3 regions of the Janibacter sp. CFPM2_SD2 genome follow, and region 2 is predicted to be linked to each of the others. Evidence: riboswitches for the same ligand, from Rfam matches in the RefSeq annotation. Region 2 holds a riboswitch; each other region holds the start of a gene.
What was found. A riboswitch is a leader RNA that binds a small molecule or an ion and turns the genes downstream of it on or off. The one in region 2 is predicted to bind S-adenosylmethionine.
Positions count from the first base shown of each region.

Region 1 (7,325 bases), on a different contig from region 2:
TCGACGGACAGCTCGACCGACACCCCGACGGACTCGTCGACGACCGACCCGAGTTCCACGAGCTCGTCCACCTCGGACGACCCGGGCACGAGCATCCTCGACAACAAGAACAAGGCCGCCGAGTGGGGCAAGAAGTACACCGGCAGCGGCAAGGCCTTCATCGGGGTTCCCTCCGGTGACGGCGCCGGCCTCGTCGAGTTCACCTACAAGGGCGACGACTACGACTCCCTGACGATCAAGGGCCTCGACGGCAACGGCCGCAGCTCCGAGTACGTCCTCACCGCCTCCGACGCCACCAAGGGCACGGTCGCCTACAACCTCACCAACTACACGGCGGCCACCTCGCGCATCGAGATGGACACCGAGGGTGACTGGACGATCAAGTTCATCCGCATCAACCAGGCGCCCAACTTCGGCTCCTCGCAGAAGGGCACCGGCTCCCAGGTCTTCAAGTGGGACGGCAAGCGCAGCGACCTCTCGGCCAAGTACACCCAGCCGGCCGACTCCTTCCTCGGCAACTTCCGGGTCCAGGCCGTGGGCACCGAGGACTACCCGGACCGCCTGATCAGCGAGTACGACAACTACGAGGGCACGACGACCGTCCAGGACGGCACGAAGTACCTCGTCGTCGACGCGACGGGTGACTGGGAGCTCACCAAGAAGTGAGCAGCAGCCGGGTCTTCCCGATCATCATCGCCACGGTGGTCGGCGCGGGGCTCGTCGCTCTGATCGTCCTCGGGGTCATCGGTGTCCGCTGGTTGTCCAGCGGTGCTGATGGCCCCGAGGACGTTGCGTCCTCGCCGTCGTCTTCGCCGTCGGCCTCGGCCCCGACCTCTGCGTCACCGTGGGGCGGCGTCTCCTCGGGCACCCGGGGCGGAGGGACCGTCGACGTGCCCGACGTGGCCGGCGAGGAACCGGCCCTGATCACCTACACCCAGCGCGGCCTCCCCTTCGACCCCCTGTCGCTCACCGGGGTCGACGCCGACGGGCTGGAGACCGAGGCGATCCTCGACAGCTCGACGGGCCGGTCCGGCACCGTCCTCTGCAACGTCAACGCCCATGGCGCGCCCACCGAGCGCATCGAGGTGGAGGCGAAGGGGGACTGGACCGTCCGTTTCGCACCGCTGGACCGGGCGCCCGCGGCCGGGGCGGTCGAGCGAGGGCGTGGTCCGGCGGTCTTCGCCTGGGAGGGCTCGGACGGCGACCGGCTGGACCTGACCTACTCCCAGGTCAGCGAGGCCCCGTCCAGGTCCTTCTACCTGCAGGCCCTGGACGCCGACGGCCGAGTCATCGACAGGGTGCTCACCGTCGACGACGACCACGAGGAGTCGACGACCCCTCCCACCGGCACGAGATATCTCGTGATCTTCAGCCCCGGTGGTGAGTGGGAGATCAGCACTCGATGACGTTGACGGCGAGCCCGCCGCGTGCCGTCTCCTTGTACTTGACCTTCATGTCGCGACCGGTCTCGCGCATCGTCTTGACGACCTTGTCGAGCGAGACGACGTGCGAGCCGTCGCCGCGCAGCGCGGTCCGGGCGGCGGTGATCGCCTTGACCGAGGCCACGGCATTGCGCTCGATGCAGGGGATCTGCACGAGCCCGCCGACGGGGTCGCAGGTGAGGCCGAGGTTGTGCTCCATGCCGATCTCCGCAGCATTTTCGACCTGGGCGGGGGAGCCGCCGAGGACGGCGGCCATCGCTCCGGCAGCCATTGAGCACGCCGACCCGACCTCTCCCTGGCAGCCGACCTCGGCGCCGGAGATCGAGGCATTTTCCTTGTAGATCACGCCGATCGCGGCAGCCGTGAGCAGGAAGCGGCAGATGCCGTCGTCGTCCGCGCCCGGCACGAAGTCGGTGTAGTAGCGCAGCACGGCCGGGATGATCCCGGCAGCGCCGTTGGTCGGCGCCGTGACGACGCGACCGCCCGCGGCATTTTCCTCGTTGACCGCCAGGGCGTAGAGGCACAGCCAGTCCATGCCACGAAGGGGGTCGTCGCTGCGGCCCTCGGTGCGCAGCCGCTGGTGGAGCTGGGGAGCGCGCCGGCGCACCTTGAGACCGCCGGGCAGGACCCCTTCGGTCCGCAGGCCGTTGTCGATGCACTCGCGCATCACCGACCAGATGTGCAGCAGCTCGCTGCGCACCTCCGCCTCGGTACGCCACGACAGCTCGTTGTCGAGCATGACCTGCGAGATGGACAGACCCGTCTCGGCACAGATCGCGAGCAGTTGGTCGCCGGTGGTGAAGGGGCGCTTGACCGGCGTCGTGTCGGCGACGATCCGGGTCGACCGGAGGCGTCCTCGCCGACGACGAAGCCACCGCCCACGGAGTAGTAGGTGTGGCTCGACAGGGGAGTGGCGCCCTCGCCGCTCTCCTCGCCCCAGGCGGTGAAGGTCATGCCGTTGGGGTGCAGGGGCAGGGACTTGCGTCGGTGGAGGACCAGGTCGTCGTCCTCGACGAAGTCGATCTCGTGCTCGCCGAGCAGGCTCACCCGACGGCTGGACCGGATCTGCTCGAGCCGGCCCGTCACCGTGCGCGGGTCGCACAGCTCGGGACGCTCGCCGGTGAGCCCGAGCAGCACCGCGGTGTTGGACCCGTGGCCGTGACCGGTGGCGCCGAGGGAGCCGAAGAGCTCGGCCCGCACCCGCCGCACCTGCGGCAGCAGGCCCTCGTCGCGCAGCCCCTCGACGAACATCACGGCGGCACGCATCGGGCCGACGGTGTGCGAGCTCGACGGGCCGATGCCGACGGAGAAGAGGTCGAAGACACTGAGTGCCACTGGGGGTCTCCCGGAGGTCGTGGTGGTGCCGCCGACGGGGTGTGGGCCGGCGTGCCGGTCGTCACACTACCCGCGCCGCGATGCTCGGCGGGTGCCTGTGGAAAAGCTCGCGGCGGCCCGTCGTGACGTGGCCATGATGAAGGGCATGACCTACGACGACCTGCCGGCCGACTGGCCCATGCGCCCCTTGACCGACCCCACCCTGACGGCCGACGTCGTCGACCTCGTCGTGCGTGAGGCCGACCGTGCGGAGGGGTGCCTGAGCATCCTGCTGTGCAGCCGGGAACACCGACTCGTGCAGCCGGTGACGATCAACGACGTCGAGGGGGTCCCGCCGCACGAGCGACGCCGCCCCTTCGACGTCTTCCTCAGCGGATTCGCCGACCGCCTCGGCGGCATCGTCGTCGCCGTCGGTCGTCCCCGGGGCTACACGCCCGACGACGTGGCGAGGGGGTGGCACGAGGCGGCGATCGCCGCCTGCCGCGAGCACCGGGTGCCCCTGCTCGGCACCTATCTCGCGTCGGTGCACGGGGTCGTCGAGATGCCCGCGTGGCCGGGCCTCGCGATCGCCGGGTAGCGACCGGCCGGGGTCACCCCTCGTGCAGCAGCCCCTCGACCTCGGCCGCGATGGCGGCGGCGATCGCGGCGGCGAAGCCCTCGGGGTCCTCGTGCGCGGCCGGCTCCTCCGGGACGATGACGTCGACCGTGCCGTCCTCGTGCATCTGCGTGGCGCCGACCCGCTGCCGGGCGGCGAGCAGCGCGGCGTGCTCGGTGTCCTTGTAGACGATCGCGCTCGCACCCTCCGGGGGCAGTGGCGAGAGCCAGGCGTGACCCGCGGCGATGATCCGCTGCGCCGGCAGCAGCGCGAGGGCGCCGCCGCCGGTGCCCTCGCCGAGGAGCACGGAGACGCTCGGCACGGTCAGGGCCGTCATGTCGGAGATCGAGCGGGCGATCTCGCCCGCGAGGGCGCCCTCCTCGGCACGGGGCGACAGGTCGGCGCCGGGGGTGTCGATGATCGTCACGAGCGGCAGCCCGAGCTCGGTCGCCATCCGCATGCCGCGTCGCGCCTCGCGCAGCGCGGCCGGCCCCATCGACTGGGCGGCCTGGTAGCGCCGGTCCTGACCGACGAGCACGCAGGCCCGCCCGGTGAAGGACGCCAGCGCGAGCATGACGCCCTTGTCCGACTCGCCGTAGCCGGTGCCGTTGAGCGGGATGACGTCGTCGGCGGCGTGCCGCAGCAGCTCGCGCACCCCGGGTCGGTCCGCACGACGCGTCGTCTCGATGGACTGCCAGACGCGGGCGACCTCCTCGTCGGTGGGCTCCGGACGGGAGACGAAGGGGGCGATCGGCCACGCCGGGTGGTCGGCCGGGTCTGCGGTCCGGGTCGTGCTCGCCGAGAGCAGGGTGAGCGCGCGAGCGGCGATGTCCGCGAGACCCTCGACGGGGACGACGGCATCGACGATGCCCTTGTCGACGAGGTTCTCGGCGACCTGCACCCCGTCGGGGAAGGGCACGCCGTTGACCGTCTCGTAGACGACCGGGCCGAGGAAGCCGATGAGCGCGTCGGGCTCGGCGATCGTCATGTGGCCCAGGGACCCCCACGAGGCGAAGACGCCGCCGGTCGTGGGATGACGCAGGTAGACGAGGTAGGGCAGACCGGCAGCCTTGTGCGCGACGACGGCCGCCGAGATGTCGACCATCGTCACGAAGGCCGGGGGTGCCCTCCTGCATGCGGGTGCCGCCGCTCGCGGTGCGCGACGAGGGGCAGACGCTCCGACGTCGCCCGGCGGATCGCCGCGACGATCCGCGCGGCCGCGGCCCGCCCGATGGAGCCACCGAGGAAGCGGAACTCGCCGACGATGAGTGCCACCTCGTGACCGCGGATGCTCGCCCGACCGGTGAGCACGGACTCGTCGGTCCCGGCCCGCTCGGCGGCCTTGTCGACCGCGGCGCGGTAGTCGGGGGAGAGGCCGCTGACGTCGATCGGCTCGTCCCACGAGACGAAGCTGTCGGCGTCGACGACGGAGGCGATGAGCTGCTGGGCACCGGGACGCGGGTCACTCATGGCAGTGATGGTCGCAGGCCCCGCGCTGGGTACCCTTGCCCGGTGCTTGTGCCCTTGACCACTGTCGTCATCGTCGCGGTCGGCGTGCTCGGACTGCAGTCCCTGGCCTACCTCGTCCTCGACCGCCTCGTCGACGACCTCATGCTGATCGTCACCGCGGTCCTCGAGCTCGCCCTGCTCGTGCTCGTCGTCGTCTCCGCGATCGCGATGGGCAAGGTGTCGGGCCAGGGCGAGGGGGCGACGATGCTCGCCTACGCCCTCACGCTGCCGATCCTGCCGCCGATCGTCGTCTTCATCGCGCTCAAGGAGAAGACCCGCTGGGCCATGGGCGTCGTCCTCGCCGGCGCCTTCACCGTCGGGGTCATGGCCTACCGCATCCTCCAGATCTGGCAGACCCATGGCCCGGCCTGAGTGCGCACGGGCACCGGGCCCGGCCGGGTCGTCGTCGCGGTCTACGCCGTCCTCGCGCTCGCCGCGACCGGCCGCTCGGTCCTGCAGATCACCCAGTACTTCGACCGCGCGCCGCTGGCCTACGTGCTCTCGGCCGTCGCGGCCGTCATCTACGTCGTCGCGACCGTGGCCCTGGCGAAGGGGGGTCCCTCCGGCGCCCGGGTGGCGACCGGGGCGATCACCGTCGAGGCGGTCGGCGTGCTCGCGGTCGGCACCCTGTCCTTCGTGCGTCCGGAGCTCTTCCCGGACAAGACCGTCTGGTCCCACTACGGGTCCGGCTACGGCTACCTGCCGCTCGTCCTCCCCTTCGTCGGCCTGTGGTGGATCCACCGTGTGAGACGCGCCTGATCGGCGACGCGAGCATCTCCTAGTCTTGCGACAGGTCTTGAGCGCCAGCGCGAAGCCCCGGCTCGCTGGCCGGCAACCCTCCTCCGCGGTGGGGTGCCCCGGGAGACGACCTGGTCCGCGACGACCGTCGCGGTCAAGCGCGCACAGCACAGGAGCACCACCATGACCGATCCCTCCACCTGGAGCTTCGACACCCGTCAGATCCACGCCGGCCAGGCACCCGACCCCACGACGGGCTCGCGGGCGCTGCCGATCCACGCGACGACCTCCTACGCCTTCAAGGACACCGAGCACGCGGCGAACCTCTTCGCGCTCAAGGAGTTCGGCAACATCTACACGCGGATCATGAACCCCACCCAGGACGCGGTGGAGCAGAAGATCGCTGCGCTCGAGGGCGGCGTCGGGGCCCTGCTCACCGCATCGGGGATGTCCGCGACGCACCTGGCCCTGGTCAACATCGCCGAGGCCGGTGACCACATCGTTGCCAGCGCCGCGCTCTACGGCGGCACGGTCAACCTGCTGAAGTTCACCCTCGCGAAGTTCGGCATCGAGACGACCCTCGTCGAGGACCCGAGCGACCTCGAGCAGTGGCGCGCGGCGGTCAAGCCCAACACCAAGGTCTTCTTCGGCGAGACGATCGGCAACCCCAAGCCGGTCGTCCTCGACATCGCCGGCATCGCCGAGGTCGCCCACGAGGCGGGGGTCCCGCTCGTCGTCGACAACACGATCGCCACGCCCTACGTCCTGCGGCCCATCGAGCACGGCGCCGACGTCGTCGTGCACTCGGCGACGAAGTACCTCGGTGGCCACGGCACCGCGATCGCCGGCGTCATCGTCGACTCCGGCAACTTCGACTACGCCGCCGACGCGGAGAAGTTCCCCAACTACAACCAGCCCGACCCGAGCTACCACGGGCTGCGCTTCGGGCCCGACCTCGGTGTCAACGGCGCCCTGGGGGCCAACCTCTCCTTCATCCTCAAGGCGCGCGTGCAGCTGCTGCGCGACATCGGTCCGGCGATCTCGCCCTTCAACGCCTTCCTCATCGGGCAGGGCATCGAGACGCTCAGCCTGCGCATCGAGCGCCACCTCGACAACACCCGCAAGGTCGTCGACTTCCTCTCCGGCCACGGCCAGGTCGAGTCGGTGAACTGGGCCTCCCTCGAGGGCTCCGCGAGCTTCGAGCAGGCGCAGCGCTACACGCCGAAGGGGGCCGGTGCCGTCATCTCCTTCGAGATCGCCGGCGGCTTCGAGGCGGGCAAGAAGTTCGTCGAGGGGCTCACGCTGCACAGCCACCTCGCCAACATCGGTGACGTGCGCTCCCTCGTGATCCACCCCGCGTCGACGACCCACTCGCAGGGTCCGGAGGAGGACCGGCTCGCCGCCGGCGTCACCCCCGGCCTCGTGCGCCTGGCGGTCGGCCTCGAGGGCATCGACGACATCATCGCCGACCTCGAGGAGGGCTTCGCCGCGGCGAAGTGATCGAGCTCGTCCGAGGGGCCTGTGGATAATTCCACGGGCCCTTCGGCGTTCTTTCCTAGCGTGGGGGCATGGACGGACAGCAGCGCATCTCCATCGACAGCGAGGGCATCGACGGGCTCGGCCGACAGCTGAAGGCCATCGCCGACTTCCTGGAGGAGAAGGCGGCGAAGGCGAACAACGAGGCGGTCGAGACCTTCGGCTTCCCG
Region 1 covers NZ_JBNFOF010000025.1:14,074-21,398, forward strand. Annotated here, with positions in the region: gene AC2W7J_RS04240 (hypothetical protein) at 1-666, shown strand, start outside; gene AC2W7J_RS04245 (hypothetical protein) at 663-1,406, shown strand; partial or broken gene AC2W7J_RS04250 (L-serine ammonia-lyase) at 1,393-2,777, opposite strand; gene AC2W7J_RS04255 (hypothetical protein) at 2,875-3,354, shown strand; gene AC2W7J_RS04260 (carboxyl transferase domain-containing protein) at 3,368-4,477, opposite strand; gene AC2W7J_RS04265 (carboxyl transferase domain-containing protein) at 4,480-4,842, opposite strand; gene AC2W7J_RS04270 (hypothetical protein) at 4,897-5,253, shown strand; gene AC2W7J_RS04275 (hypothetical protein) at 5,254-5,640, shown strand; SAM riboswitch class IV at 5,674-5,786, shown strand; gene AC2W7J_RS04280 (bifunctional o-acetylhomoserine/o-acetylserine sulfhydrylase) at 5,803-7,119, shown strand; gene AC2W7J_RS04285 (hypothetical protein) at 7,188-7,325, shown strand, end outside.
Region 1: another riboswitch for S-adenosylmethionine. It lies ahead of AC2W7J_RS04280 (bifunctional o-acetylhomoserine/o-acetylserine sulfhydrylase); the one in region 2 lies ahead of AC2W7J_RS07055 (aminotransferase class V-fold PLP-dependent enzyme).

Region 2 (7,325 bases):
GTGCCCGGATCGCCGGCGCCGTGCCCTGCGGCTACGTCTACGTCGACGGCTCGAGCGTCGGCGGGACGACCGAGGAGCTGCTCAAGGACCGCCGCATCCTGCGCGACGAGGGCTTCATCTCCGTCATGGTCGTCGTCGACTCCTCGACCGGCAAGGTCGTCGCCGGGCCGGAGATCACCGCCCGCGGCTTCGCCGAGGACGACGAGATCTTCACCCAGGTCAAGCCCAAGATCATCGCCGCGCTCGACGAGGCGGCCCGCAAGGGCACGACCGACACCCACCAGCTCCAGCAGGTCGTGCGCCGCGCCGTCGGCGGCTGGGTCGGTGGCAAGATCCGCCGCCGCCCGATGATCATCCCCGTCGTCGTCGAGGCCTGAGGCCTGCCGGTCCTCACACGCCCCCCGATTTCCGGGTCACCCGAGAAACTGCCCCTTGCAAGGGTTTCAAACCCTTGCCAAGGGGGCAGTTTCTCTTGTTGGGCCGAAGGGGGCCTGCCGGGTCCCCCCTTCGCCCCACCCGAGGAGGGTCAGAGCGAGCGCAGTGCGCCGAGGAGTCGGTCGATGTGCTCGGGCGTCGTGCCCAGGCCGGCGCTGATCCGCACGGCGGTCTCGTGCTCGGTCTCCGAGAGGAGGTCGTCGACGAGCAGGTGCGCGCAGAACTTGCCGTCGCGCACCCCGATGCCGTGGTCGTCGCCGAGGATGCGCGCGACCTCGCTGCTGTCGTGGCCGTCGACGGTGATCGTCGCGACCGGCGCGCCGTCGACGCCGCCGAAGAGGGTGTGCACACGCACGCCGGGGATCTGCTGCAGGCCGGCGAGCAGGCGGATGCGCAGGGCCTGCTCGTGGTCGATGATCGCCGCCTCGTGCTCGGTGATGAGCTCGCACGCGGTGGCCAGCGCGACGGCTCCCAGGACATTGGGGGAGCCGGCCTCGTGACGCGCCGGGCCGCAGGTCCACTCGGTCTCGTCGAGCCCGACGCGGGCGGTGGCCCCACCGCCGGCGAGGTAGGGCTGCGCCTCGTCGAGCCAGTCGCCCCGCCCGACGAGCACGCCGGCGCCGAAGGGGGCGTAGACCTTGTGCCCGGAGAAGGCGACGTAGTCGACGCCGAGCGCGTCGATGTCGACCCGGCGGTGCGGCGCGACCTGGGCCGCGTCGAGCGCGAAGCGCGCGTCGTGCTCGTGCGCCACGGCGGCGATCCGCTCGATCGGCCAGTGCTCGCCGGTGACGTTGGACGCGCCGGTCGCCACGACGAGGCGGTGCTCGGCCGGGTGGTTGCGCAGCGCCTGGTCGAGCAGGTCGAGCGCCTCGTCGTGGCTGTGCGGCACCGGCAGGCGCAGCACGTCGCCCCACGGCAGCAGCGCCGCGTGGTGCTCCGAGGCGAAGACGAAGACCTTGGTCCCGGTGGGCAGCGCCCGGGCCAGCAGGTTGAAGGAGTCGGTGGTGTTGCGGGTGAAGACGACGTGGTCGTCCTCGCGGGCGCCGACGAAGGCGGCGACGGCCTCACGGGCGGCCTCGTAGCGCGAGCTCGTGACCCGCGAGGCGAAGCCCGCGCCGCGGTGCACGGACGAGTAGGTGACGGCCGCGGCGGCGACCTCGTCGGCCACGGCGGCGAAGGCCGGGGTGGTCGCGCCGTGGTCGAGGTGGGCGTACTCGATGCTCGCGCCGTGCTCGTCGCGGTACGCCAGACCCGCGGAGACGAGCTGGGGCAGGGCAGTGGTCGTGCGGTGCAGGTCGGAGATGGTCATGACGGTGCTCCTGGTCCGTGGGGGACCCGAGGTGTCGACCGCGAGTCCGCGCTTGCCGGGCGACGGTCTGTCGCCGGCCAGGTCGTCACCCGGAGCACCCCACCGCGGAAGGAGGGTTGCCGACCAGCTAGCCGGGGCTTGTCGCTGGTACTCGTGACCTTGGCTCAGACCATAACCGACCGACCACGGCTGCTGTCGACCCTCTGCGGGGCGCGTCTCGCCCCGTGGACATCAGGCCAGCGCGACGGCGAGCACGGCCCCGGCGACGAGATAAGGGCCGAAGGCGAGGTGGGTCGAGCGCTGCGCGCGGCGGGTGACGAGCAGCCCGGCGGCCACGAGGCCGCCGATGACGAAGCCGAGCCAGACCCCCACGGCGAGCGTGCTCCAGCCCAGCCAGGCGAGCGTCGGCGCGATGGAGACCATGAGCTTGGCGTCGCCCATGCCGATCGACCTGCCGAAGAGGACGAAGGCGAGCAGCACCGTCCCACCACCCACGAGCAGCGCCGCCAGACCGGCGCGGGCGAAGGCGCCCCAGTCGCCGGTCGTGGCCGACGCGACGGTGAGCAGTACGGCCTGGACCGGCACGAGCGGCAGCGTGATCGCGTTGGGCAGGCGGTGGACGTCGGCGTCGACGGCGGCGAGGACGAGTCCGGCGAGGGCCAGGGCGAGCGGCGCGAGCAGCACCGGCCAGGTCCGGTCGACGAGCCCGCGCTCCACGACGAGGCCGACGAAGGGAGCGACTCCGGCGACCCAGAGGTGGCGGGGGAGGGGACCCCCTTCGTCCGGCCGGCGGTAGCGACCGGTGCGCAGCCAGCGCCACCCGAGCACCCCGCAGGCGGCCGCGAGGAGCACGACGAGGAGGGTCCGGGAGTCCACGGGGCGAGGCTAACCGCTGCGATCCGTGGCCCGTGGTGCGCGTGTGACGCGTGTGTCGGGGGTGGCTTTCGCCTACCCTGCGAATCATGGCCACTCGTCCGTCGACCACCTCGCGCAGCAAGGGCGCCAGCTCCCGACCCAAGGGCTCCACCCGCCCGTCGGGTCGCAAGGCACCCGCCAAGAGCAGCGCGAAGGGGAGGACCTCCTCCCGCAAGCCCGCCTCCGGCGGCGGTCTGCCGCTGCCCATCGCGGCGGTGCAGCGCACCTGGATGGGGGTCGCTCACGCGACCGGCTCCGGCGTGCGCCGGATTGGCACGAGCGCCGGCCAGATCGAGCCGGAGCACCGTCGGGACGGCTGGGGCTTCCTCGCGATCGCCCTGGCCCTCGTCGTCGCCGTGCCGGCGAGTGGGTGGGGCCTGAGCGGCCTCTTCGGCGACATCGTCCACGCGGTCGCGGCCGGCACCTTCGGTCGGGTCGCCTACGCGCTGCCCATCGTCCTGCTCCTGCTCGGCGTGCGCCTGCTGCGCTCGGCGAGCGAGCCGGCTGCCGACGCCCGGCTGGGCTTCGGCACCGTCATGCTGCTCTTCGCGGCGGCGGGCCTGACCCACATCGCCAAGGACATCCCGCAGCCGCCGGACGGCGCGGGACCGATGCGCGACGCCGGCGGCATCGTCGGCTTCCTCGCCTCCGACCCGCTGTCGACGGCGGTCACCGAGTGGCCGGCGACGATCCTGCTCGTCCTCCTCGGGCTCTTCGCCCTCCTGCTCCTCACCGGCACCCCGCTGCACGAGGTGCCGCAGCGCCTGGCCTACGTGCGCGCCGCCTTCACGGGCGAGGTGCCGAGCCACGTCACCGCGGCCGACGTCGACGCCCGCCACGACGCGCCCAAGGCGGCGGTCACCCGCGCCCGGCGCCGACGCACCATCGACCCCGAGGACGAGCAGTCCCGGCGAGCGCGACGGCGACACCGCCTACGACCAGGCCGCCGTCGTCCAGCCGGTCGGCAGGGCCGCCGCAAGAAGCCGGCGTCACCCGCCGAGGCCGAGGAGACGACCGAGACCCCGCAGGCCGAGGCCGGGCGGCCCGCGCCCCGGCGAGAAGCGCCCGACGAAGAACCCCGCCGTCGCGCCGATCGCGAGCGGCAAGACCGAGCTGCAGCCGCCGCCCACGACCCAGCTGCCGCAGCGGGTCGAGCAGCTCGCCCTCGCCGGCGACGTCACCTACACGCTGCCCGACAGCCAGTACCTCAAGCCCGGCGCGCCGCACAAGGAGCGCTCGGCGGCCAACGACAAGGTCGTCGAGTCGCTGACGGGTGTCCTCGACGAGTTCGGCATCGACGCCCAGGTCACCGGCTTCCACCGCGGCCCGACCGTCACCCGCTACGTCGTCGAGCTCGGCCCGGGCGTCAAGGTCGAGCGCGTCACGGCCCTGTCGAAGAACATCGCCTATGCCGTCGCCTCCGCCGACGTGCGCATCCTCAGCCCCATCCCCGGCAAGTCCGCCATCGGCATCGAGATCCCCAATGCCGACAAGGAGATGGTCTGCCTCGGCGACGTGCTGCGCTCCGACGTGGCCCGCAACAACGAGCACCCGATGGTCATGGGCGTCGGCAAGGACGTCGAGGGCGGCTACGTCATCGCCAACCTCGCGAAGATGCCGCACATCCTCGTCGCCGGCGCCACCGGCTCCGGCAAGTCGTCCTTCGTCAACTCGATGATCACCTCGATCCTCATGAGGGCGACGCCCGACGAGGTGCGCATGGTGCTCGTCGACCCCAAGCGAGTGGAGCTGACGGCCTACGAGGGCATCCCGCACCTCATCACGCCGATCATCACCAACGCCAAGAAGGCCGCCGAGGCCCTCCAGTGGGTCGTGCGCGAGATGGACATGCGCTACGACGACCTCGCGACCTTCGGCTACAAGCACGTCGACGACTACAACAAGGCCGTCAAGGCGGGCAAGGTCGAGCCGATCCCCGGCAGCGAGCGGGTCATCCAGCCCTATCCCTACCTCCTCGTCATCGTCGACGAGCTCGCCGACCTGATGATGGTCGCGCCCCGCGACGTCGAGGACTCGATCGTGCGCATCACCCAGCTCGCGCGCGCCGCCGGCATCCACCTCGTCCTCGCGACCCAGCGCCCGTCGGTCGACGTCGTGACCGGCCTGATCAAGGCCAACGTCCCCTCGCGCATGGCCTTCGCCACCTCGTCGCTCGCCGACTCGCGCGTCGTCCTCGACCAGCCCGGCGCGGAGAAGCTGCTCGGCCAGGGTGACGCCCTCTTCCTGCCGATGGGCAAGTCCAAGCCGATGCGAGTCCAGGGCGCCTGGGTCACCGAGTCGGAGATCGAGCACGTCGTCGGGCACGTCACCGGCCAGCTCAAGCCGACCTACCGCGAGGACGTCGCCCCCGAGACGCCCAAGAAGCAGATCGACGAGGACATCGGCGACGACCTCGACGTGCTGCTGCAGGCGACCGAGCTGGTCGTCACGACGCAGTTCGGCTCGACGTCGATGCTCCAGCGCAAGCTGCGCGTCGGCTTCGCCAAGGCGGCCGGCTCATGGACCTGCTCGAGTCGCGCGGCGTCGTCGGCCCCTCCGAGGGTTCCAAGGCGCGCGACGTGCTCATCACGCCCGAGGACCTGCCGACGACCCTCGCCCTGATGAAGGGGGAGGAGCCCCCGGCTCCCGAGGGCGACGCGCCCGCGGATGCCGAGGGGGACCACGCCGAGGGCGACACGACCCCGGTGAACCAGCCCGCCGGGCAGGTCTCCACCGACACCGACGTCATCGACCTGCGCGAGGGCTCACCGGCCGCGTCGCAGGACCGCTACGCGGAGGACCCGATCGGCACCGAGGTCGTCGAGGAGTGGACCGAGGACGACGACGAGGACGCCTGGTCGCTCACCGACCGTCGGTGACGCCCACCTCGGCCTCGTCGGTGACGCCCTCCGGCGCCGCCACCACACCCGCCTCGACGAGCTCGGCGCGCACGTCGTCGTAGAACTCCTGCACGGCGGCCGTGCCCTCGACCGGGCCGGCCGGCGAGCATGCCGTCGGCCCCTAGGAGGACCGCGCCGGGCGTCCCGACACGGAAGATGCGGGACGTGATGGCCGACGGGTCCTGCAGCACCCGGCCGGCGAGCGTCGGCTCGGCCGCGACGACGTCCTCGAGCGCGGTGTAGACGACCGCCCGCACCCGCACCGGCCCGAGCCCCTCGTCCCACGCCTCGACCTCGTCGATGACCGGTCGGCACGAGCCGCACGTGGGGGAGACGAAGAGCAGGAGCACCGCGCCGCCCGCGGTGAGCTCGTGCATCGTCGTCTCGTGGCCCGACTCCTCGACGAGGGTGGCGAAGGGGATGGGCTGACGGGCGTAGTCCGCGTCCTCGTCGTCCTGCGCGCCGGCCACCTCGCCGGTGCCGATGACGCCGGAGGAGGTCACCCCCTTCGTCCCACCGAAGGTGACTACGACGACCGCGACGGTGAGCACGACCAGGCCCAGCCAGACCCAGGTCTGCGCCGAGGCGCCGAGCAGGCGGGCCGCGACCGAGGCATCGGCCGTCGCCGACCACACCCCGAGGGCGGCGACGACGACGAGCAGCACATTGCGCAGCGCGGTCCGGCGGGTCACCTCGCCCAGCCCGAGCCGACCGAAGCAGCTGCACGTCACCGGGAAGTCGAAGCCGAGGGCCCGCACGACGACGGCGAGGTAGACGGCGAAGAGGACGAGCGCGAGGACCGCCACGACGAGGGCGAAGGGGGGCGGTGTCACGATGATCGCCACGGCGAGCACGATCTCGGCCCATGGCAGCAGTGCGGGCGCGGGGGAGTCGGTGAGGGCCCGCGGCACCTGCAGCTCGCCGAAGGCGCTGCGCGTCTCCTCGGGGTGACGGACCTTGGCGATGCCGCTCACGACCAGCAGGAGGGCGGCGAGGAGCGGGGGCAGCAGCAGCGGGGCGTCGAGCACAGCGCGAGTCTAGGGTTGCCCCATGACGAAGGCCTGGTACGAGCTCGACAGCCGCCCGACGGGAGTCCGCTACTGGGCGGCTGTCGTCCGCAAGCAGCCGTCGGCGATCCTCGTCGGCATCCAGCTCCTCGCGATCGTGCTGCTGCCGTGGGTGGAGTCGGAGAACTGGGGCCGGGCGGTCATCACCTCGCTGTCGCTCTTCGCGGTGACCTTCGGCATCTGGGTCGTGCGCTCCACGCCGGCGCTCACCTGGCTGGCGCTGGGCATCGGCTTCCCGGCCTTCGTGCTCGAGGTGTGGTCGGTCATCGACCGGAGCAACGTGCCGGTGACCTTCGCCGCGCACCTGATGCTGGCCGTCTTCTACATGTACGTCGCCTACGGCCTGGTGGCCTACATGTTCGCCGACACGTGGGTGACCAAGGACGAGCTCTTCGCGGTGGGAGCGGCCTTCACCGTCCTGCTCTTCGGCTTCACCTACCTCTTCGTCGCGATCCAGACGCTCGAGCCGGGGTCCTTCGACGGGCACACCGGCATCGGGCCGAAGTCCTTCCTCGAGCTGCTCTACTTCTCCGCGGCCAACCTCACGAGCGTCGGCCTGTCGGACATCGTGGCGATCCAGCCTCACGCCCGGGCCGCGACGATCATCGAGCAGCTGGGCGGGGTGCTCTACGTCGCCATGGTCATCTCGCGTCTCGTGGCCCTGACGGTCAGCCGCGCGCGCAGCTGAGCGATCGCGTC
Region 2 covers NZ_JBNFOF010000051.1:3,992-11,316, reverse strand. Annotated here, with positions in the region: gene AC2W7J_RS07060 (ribonuclease J) at 1-377, shown strand, start outside; gene AC2W7J_RS07055 (aminotransferase class V-fold PLP-dependent enzyme) at 527-1,744, opposite strand; SAM riboswitch class IV at 1,788-1,903, opposite strand; gene AC2W7J_RS07050 (prepilin peptidase) at 1,976-2,620, opposite strand; partial or broken gene AC2W7J_RS07045 (DNA translocase FtsK 4TM domain-containing protein) at 2,707-3,363, shown strand; partial or broken gene AC2W7J_RS07040 (DNA translocase FtsK) at 3,752-4,084, shown strand; gene AC2W7J_RS07035 (DNA translocase FtsK) at 4,088-5,281, shown strand; gene AC2W7J_RS07030 (hypothetical protein) at 5,239-5,538, shown strand; gene AC2W7J_RS07025 (TlpA family protein disulfide reductase) at 5,448-6,587, opposite strand; gene AC2W7J_RS07020 (ion channel) at 6,610-7,314, shown strand.

Region 3 (7,325 bases), on a different contig from region 2:
CAACGTCGCCCGGCACGCCGGTGACGGGGCGCGGGCCTGGGTGCTGCTCGACGCCGACGAGACCGGCCTCGAGGTCGTCGTCCGCGACAACGGTGTCGGCATGCCCGTCGACCGGCTCGTCCGGGCCGCGGACGAGGGGCGCCTCGGCGCGAGCAGCTCGATCCGGGGACGGATGCTCGACCTCGGCGGCGACGCGAGCTGGCGCTCGCCGTCCACCGGCGGCACGACGGTGACCCTCACCGTGCCGACCACGCACATGGCAGGCTCCTCCTCATGACCGAGCCCGGCGCCCTCCTCACCGTCCTCGTCGCCGACGACCACCCGCTGTGGCGCGATGCCCTCGTGCGAGACCTCGAGGAGGCGGGCTTCGACGTCGTCGGCACCGCCGCCGACGGGCCCTCGGCGGTGCGCCGCACGCGCGCGACGACCCCCGACGTGCTCGTCCTCGACCTCAACCTGCCGGAGCTGCGCGGCGACGAAGTGTGCACGGCGATCAGCGACCTCGCGACCAAGGTGCTCATCCTCTCGGCGAGCGGCGAGGAGCACGACGTGCTCGCGGCGGTCAAGGCCGGCGCGAGCGGCTATCTCGTCAAGTCCGCCTCGCCGCAGGAGATCCGCGACGCGGTCACGGCGACCGGGGCGGGGGACGCAGTCTTCACCCCGGGCCTCGCGGGTCTGGTGCTCGGCGAGTTCCGCGAGATGCGCACCCGCGCCCGCAGCGCGCCCGAGCCGGAGGCGAGCAGCTCGCCGGTGCCCGAGCTCACCGAGCGCGAGACCGAGATCCTGCGCTACGTCGCGATGGGCATGACGGCCAAGGAGATCGCGGCCGACCTCGTCATCTCGCACCGGACGGTGCAGAACCACGTGCAGAACATCCTCGGCAAGCTCCACCTGCACAACCGCGTGGAGCTGACCCGCTTCGCGATCAGCCGGGGTCTCGACCAGCCGGAGTGACCTCCCTTCGTCCTGCAGGTGGACGGGTCGCCGGTGCGGTGGCGGCTCGACCTATCCTTGGGTGGTGACCACCGCAGTGCCCACCTCCACGTCCGCCGCTGACGCCATCGCCAGCGACCTGCCCGCTGCCCAGCAGCCGAGCTGGCCCGACCGGGGCGCTCTCGACGACGTCGTGGCGACCCTCGGGAGCTATCCTCCGCTCGTCTTCGCGGGGGAGTGCGACGACCTGCGCGACCGGGTGGCCAAGGCCGCGGTCGGTGAGGCCTTCGTGCTCCAGGGCGGCGACTGCGCCGAGACCTTCGTCCACGCGACCGCCGACAACATCCGCGACCGGATCAAGACGATCCTGCAGATGGCCGCCGTGCTCACCTACGGCGCCGGCATGCCGGTCGTCAAGATGGGCCGCATGGCGGGGCAGTTCGCCAAGCCGCGGAGCAAGGACACCGAGACCCGCGACGGCGTGACCCTGCCCGCCTACCGCGGCGACATGGTCAACGACTTCGCCTTCACGCCCGAGTCCCGCGAGCCCGACCCCGAGCGGCTGCTGCGCGGCTACCACACGAGCGCCGCGACGCTGAACCTCGTGCGGGCCTTCACGCAGGGCGGCTTCGCCGACCTGCGGCGCGTCCACGACTGGAACGTCGGCTTCGTCTCCAACGCCGCCAACCGGCGCTACGAGGGCCTGGCCCGCGAGATCGACAAGGCCATGCGCTTCATGGCCGCGTGCGACGTCGACTTCGACGCGATGAAGACGACCGAGTTCTGGTCGGCGCACGAGGCGCTGCTCCTGGACTACGAGCGCCCGATGACCCGCGTCGACTCGCGCACCGGCGACCTCTACGACACCTCGGGGCACTTCCTGTGGATCGGCGAGCGCACCCGGCAGATCGACCACGCGCACCTCGACTTCGTCAGCCGGATCCGCAACCCCATCGGGATGAAGGTCTCCGACAAGGCCGACCCGGACGAGCTGCTGCGCATCATCGACCTGCTCGACCCGCACCGCGAACCCGGCCGCCTGACCTTCATCACCCGGATGGGGGCGGGCAAGATCCGCGAGGCGATGCCGCGCATCGTCGAGCGGGTGCGTGACTCCGGCGCGATGGTCACCTGGATCTGCGACCCGATGCACGGCAACACCTTCGAGTCGGCGTCGGGCTTCAAGACGCGCGACTTCGAGGACGTCGTCGACGAGGTGCGCGGCTTCTTCGAGGTGCACCGCGCGCTCGGCACCGTCCCCGGTGGCCTGCACGTCGAGCTCACCGGCAACGACGTCACCGAGTGCCTCGGCGGCGCCGAGCGCATCCTCGACGAGGACCTCAACAAGCGCTACGAGAGCGTCTGCGACCCGCGGCTGAACCACCAGCAGAGCCTGGAGCTGGCCTTCCTCACCGCGGAGATGCTCAGCGAGGGCTGAGCCCTCTCGTTCGTCCTGCCGAAGACCGGGTCGCCCGTCGAAGGGTGGGGTCGACGCTGGGGAAAAGTCCGGACCGCCTGGTCTGCCTCTCACGGGGCGCAGGCAGTCCGGACTTTTTTTCCTTGATTCGCGTCGACCCCACCCTTCGTCGTGCTGGCGGCGGCGCCCCCCTTCGTCGTGCTGATGGTTGTGTGTTGAACCGGGAGTTCAGCGAGCCGGCGGCGCTCACCGGGCGCTTCCGGCACCCGGCGCTACCGGTTGACCACACAACCCAACCCGGGCGGGCTCTCCCCTTCGTCGTGGGCGGTCTCGTTGCGGGGCAAGGGGATCGGTGTCCCGGATGGCGAGACGCCCATCTCCTTCTCTTGCAGTAGGAGATGGATCTGCGTAGGTTCTTCATCAGGTCACGAGTTCCAGCGTCAAGCCCCGGCTTGCTGGGCGGCAACCCTCCACTCGCGGTGGGGTGCTCCGGGTGAGGACCTGGCTCCGGCCGTCGCGGCCGGAGCAAGCGCGAGGCACTCACCGGCCTCATGACAGGACGGACTCCCCATGAGCACCACCGCCCCGACCGCACCGCGGTCGCTGCGTCCGGCGCTGCGGCGCCACGTCGACCTCCTGCGGGTCGACAGCGCCCTCTGTCGCTGACCGGAACCCGCATTGCCCAACGGCAATGCGAACCCCTGGCCGACCTCAGGGCTCTCACGCCCACTCCCACTCCCACCACGGTGACGACCTCCCTTCGTCAGCCGTCGATCCGTCGTACCCACCTGCCCATCGAAAGGCATCCTCATGGCTGTCATCGCCACGATCTCCAGCTCACCCTCGACCACCTCCCGCACCGAAGCCGTGCTCGGCGACCTCGCCCAGCGGGTCCAGCGCGCCGGGCACGTCGTGCACCCCATCGTCCTGCGAGACCTGCCCGCAGAGCCGCTGCTGCGGGCCGACGCCGAGCACGACGACATCGCCCGGGCCGCCTGCGCCCTGCAGCGGGCCGACGCCGTGATCGTCTCGACCCCGGTCTACAAGGCGGCCTACAGCGGACTGCTCAAGGCCTTCCTCGACCTCCTGCCGCAGACCGGGCTCAAGGACAAGGTGGTCCTGCCGATCGCCACCGGCGGCAGTCCCGCGCACGTCCTCGCGGTGGACTACGCCCTGCGGCCGGTCCTGGCGAGCCTGGCGCCGAGTGCGATCACGCCGGGGTGGTTCGTCCTGGCCTCCGAGGTCACCCGGTACGACGACGGCGAGGTGAGCATCGCCGACTCCGCGGCGGGTCCGCTCGCCGAGGTCACCCGCGTCTTCCTCGATGCCGTCGCCGGCCGCTCGCTCGTCGCGGCCGCTGATGCGGCGCACCGCGGTGAGCTCTTCGCGCACTCGGTGGCGGTGGCCTGATGAGCCCGCTCACCTCCCGCCGCACCGTCCTGCTCGGCCTCGCCGGTATCGCCACGACCTCCACCCTCGCCGGCTGCGCCCTGCCGTCGAGCGATGCCGCCGGCACCGCGCCCGGGGGCAAGGTCACCTTCCGCTACCAGGGCAGCGCCAACAACGTCACCTTCCCCGAGCTCGCCGACGACCTCGGCTACTTCAGCAAGGTCACCCTCGAGTACGTCGGCGCCACGGTGAGCGGTCCGCAGGACATCCAGTCCGTCGCGACCGGCCAGACCGACGTGGGTGGCGCCTTCTCCGGGGCCGTCGTCAAGCTCGCCGGGGCCGGCTCGCCGATCACCGCGGTCATCAACTACTACGGCTCGGACGAGACCTCCTACCAGGGTCTCTACGTGCGCAAGGACAGCAGGATCCGTGGGCCGAAGGACCTCGTCGGCGCGAAGATCGCCGTCAACACCCTGGGTGCCCACGCCGAGGCCTTCGTCGAGACCTGGCTGACGAAGGCGGGGCTGAGCGCCGCCGAGATCGAGCAGGTGCAGCTCGTCGTCCTGCCGCCCAACGACACCGAGGAGGCGATCCGCCGCAAGCAGGTCGATGTCGGCGCCCTGGGCGGGATCCTGCAGGACCGGGCCAAGGCCCAGGACGACATCCGCGAGCTGATCCGCGACGTCGACGTCCTCGGACGCGAGCTCAACGGCGGTCAGTACGTCCTGCGCGACGACTTCATCGCCGAGCACCCGGACGCGGTCCGCGACTTCACGACGGGTGTCGCCAAGGCCATCGAGTGGGCCCGCCGGACACCGCGTGCGCAGGTCATCGCCCGCTTCGAGCGGATCATCGAGGGCCGCGACCGCAACGAGACGACGGACAACGTCCGCTTCTGGAAGAGCACCGGCGTCCCGGCGAAGGGGGGAGTCGTCACCGACCGTGATTTCACCCAGTGGGCCGCCTGGCTCGAGAGCACCGGGATCGTCGACCGGGCCGACCTCGACCCCTCGAGCCTCTACACCAACGAGTACAACGACCTCGCGAAGGGGGAGCAGAAGTGACCTCGAGCATCGAGCTGCACCACGTCACCAAGGAGTTCGTCGTCCGCCCGACGAAGGACCAGCCCCGCGCGAGCGTGCTGCGGGCCCTGGAGGACATCAGCCTCACCGTCCCGGCGGGGGAGTTCCTCACCCTCGTCGGCCCGAGCGGGTCCGGCAAGACGACCCTGCTCGACCTCCTCGGCGGGCTGAGCACCCCGACGAGCGGCCAGGTCCTCGTCGACGGCGAGGCCGTCACCGGACCCGGTCTAAACCGCGGGATCGTCTTCCAGCAGTACGCCCTCTTCCCCTGGCGCACGGCGCTGGCCAATGTCGCCTTCGGCCTCGAGCAGCTGCCGCTCAGCCGCCGGGAGCGCACCGAGCGAGCCCGTCACTACCTGGCGCTCGTCGGCCTCGAGGGCTTCGAGGAGCGGCTGCCGCACGAGCTCTCGGGCGGCATGAAGCAGCGGGTGGCGATCGCCCGCAGCCTCGCCTACGAGCCGGGGATCCTCCTCATGGACGAGCCCTTCGCCGCGCTCGACGCCCAGACCCGCGAGCAGCTCCAGGACGAGCTGCTGCGCATCTGGCGCACGACCGGGACGACGGCCGTCTTCATCACCCACGGCATCGAGGAGGCGGTCTACCTCGGCCAGCGCGTCGCGGTCCTCTCCTCGCGGCCCGGACGCCTCAAGGCGGTCGTCGACGTCGACCTCGGCGACCGCGAGGGCGCGACGGACCTGCGCTCCGACCCCGACTTCGTCTCCTACCGGCACCAGGTCTGGAGCCTGCTGCACGACGAGGTCGAGCGCGCCCGCCGCGCCGGCCACTCCAAGATCCAGCCCGACGGCACCGAGAAGGCGGCCTGAATGAGCACCGCGACCCTGTCCCAGCCCACCACGGCACCGGCGGAGGCGCCCCCTTCGTCCACCGTGACCGTCCCCGAGGTGCCGAGCCGCACCCAGCGGGTGGTCTCGGCCCTGCGCACCGGAGTGCGCCGCTCGGCGGCCGTCGTGCTCTTCCTCCTGCTGTGGGAGTTCGGCACGCAGTACCTGCTCGAGCCGACCCGCAAGGTCTTCCTGCCGCCGCTGCACGTCGTGCTCGGCGCGCTGTGGGACCTCGTGCGCACCGGTCAGCTGCAGGAGCACCTGCAGGCGAGCCTCACCCGATCGGTCGTCGGCTTCGGCCTGGCCGTCGTCGCCGGGGTCGTCCTCGGCATCGCCGTCGCCTGGTACGACGGGTTGCGCGAGGTGCTGACGCCGCTGCTCGAGCTCTTCCGCAACACCGCGGCCCTGGCCCTGCTGCCGGTCTTCACGCTGCTCCTGGGCATCGGTGAGCTGAGCAAGGTGTCGATCGTCGCCTTCGCGGCCTTCTTCCCCGTGCTGCTCAACACCGTTGCCGGTGTGCGCACCGTCGACCCGCTGCTCGTGCGGGCCGCGCGGACCCTCGGGCTGTCCAACCTGCAGCTCTTCGTCAAGGTCGTGCTCCCGTCGGCCGTGCCGACGATCTTCACCGGCATCCGGATGGCCGGCACCGCCTCGATCCTCGTGCTCATCGCCGCGGAGATGGTCGGTGCCAAGGCCGGCCTGGGCTACCTCATCGTCAACGCCCAGAGCAGCTTCCAGATCCCGCAGATGTACGCCGGGATCCTCACCGTCTCGGTCTTCGGCCTCGTCGTCAACATCGCGCTCGTGCGCCTGGAGCGTCACTTCTCGGCCTGGCGCACCACGCCCACCGGCAGCTGAACCCCCTTCGCCTGCAAAGGAATCCACTCACCATGACCACGCAACGCCAGCTCCACCTCAATGCCTTCATCATGCCCAACGGCCACCACGAGGCCGCCTGGCGGCATCCCTCGACCGACCCCGTGCGGGCGCGAACCCTGAAGCACTACGTCGACATCGCGCGCACCGCCGAGCGCGGTCGCCTCGACTCGGTCTTCCTCGCCGACGTCGTCGGCCTTCCCGACAACGTGCGGCACAACTCGCACTCGGGCTTCGAGCCGCTGACCCTGCTCTCCGCGCTCGCCGCGAGCACCGAGCACGTCGGGCTCATCGCGACGGCCTCGACGACCTACAACCACCCCTACACGCTGGCGCGGGCCTTCGCCTCGCTCGACCACCTGAGCGGCGGGCGTGCCGGGTGGAACATCGTCACCTCGGGCTCGACGGTCGAGGCGGGCAACTTCGGCATCGAGCGTCCCGACCACGACCGGCGCTACGCGCGGGCCGAGGAGTTCGTCCAGGTCGTCGCCGCGCTCTGGGACAGCTTCGGCGACGGCGCGATCGTCGCTGATGCGGCGGGCGGGACCTATGCCGACACCGACCGGATCTCGCCGATCGACCACCACGGCGAGTTCTTCGACGTGGCCGGCCCGCTCAACGTGCCGCGACCGGTCCAGGGCTACCCGCTGCTCGTCCAGGCCGGGTCGTCCGAGGCGGGCAAGGCCTATGCCGCGCAGTACGCCGAGGCGGTCTTCACCGCCCAGCAGACCCTGCAGGACGGCATCGACTTCTCCGACGACCTCAAGCGTCGACTGGCGCAGCACG
Region 3 covers NZ_JBNFOF010000070.1:6,976-14,300, reverse strand. Annotated here, with positions in the region: partial or broken gene AC2W7J_RS08590 (ATP-binding protein) at 1-277, shown strand, start outside; gene AC2W7J_RS08585 (response regulator) at 274-954, shown strand; gene AC2W7J_RS08580 (class II 3-deoxy-7-phosphoheptulonate synthase) at 1,019-2,371, shown strand; SAM riboswitch class IV at 2,774-2,888, shown strand; gene ssuE (NADPH-dependent FMN reductase) at 3,161-3,760, shown strand; gene AC2W7J_RS08570 (ABC transporter substrate-binding protein) at 3,760-4,803, shown strand; gene AC2W7J_RS08565 (ABC transporter ATP-binding protein) at 4,800-5,645, shown strand; gene AC2W7J_RS08560 (ABC transporter permease) at 5,646-6,521, shown strand; gene AC2W7J_RS08555 (LLM class flavin-dependent oxidoreductase) at 6,554-7,325, shown strand, end outside.
Region 3: another riboswitch for S-adenosylmethionine. It lies ahead of ssuE (NADPH-dependent FMN reductase); the one in region 2 lies ahead of AC2W7J_RS07055 (aminotransferase class V-fold PLP-dependent enzyme).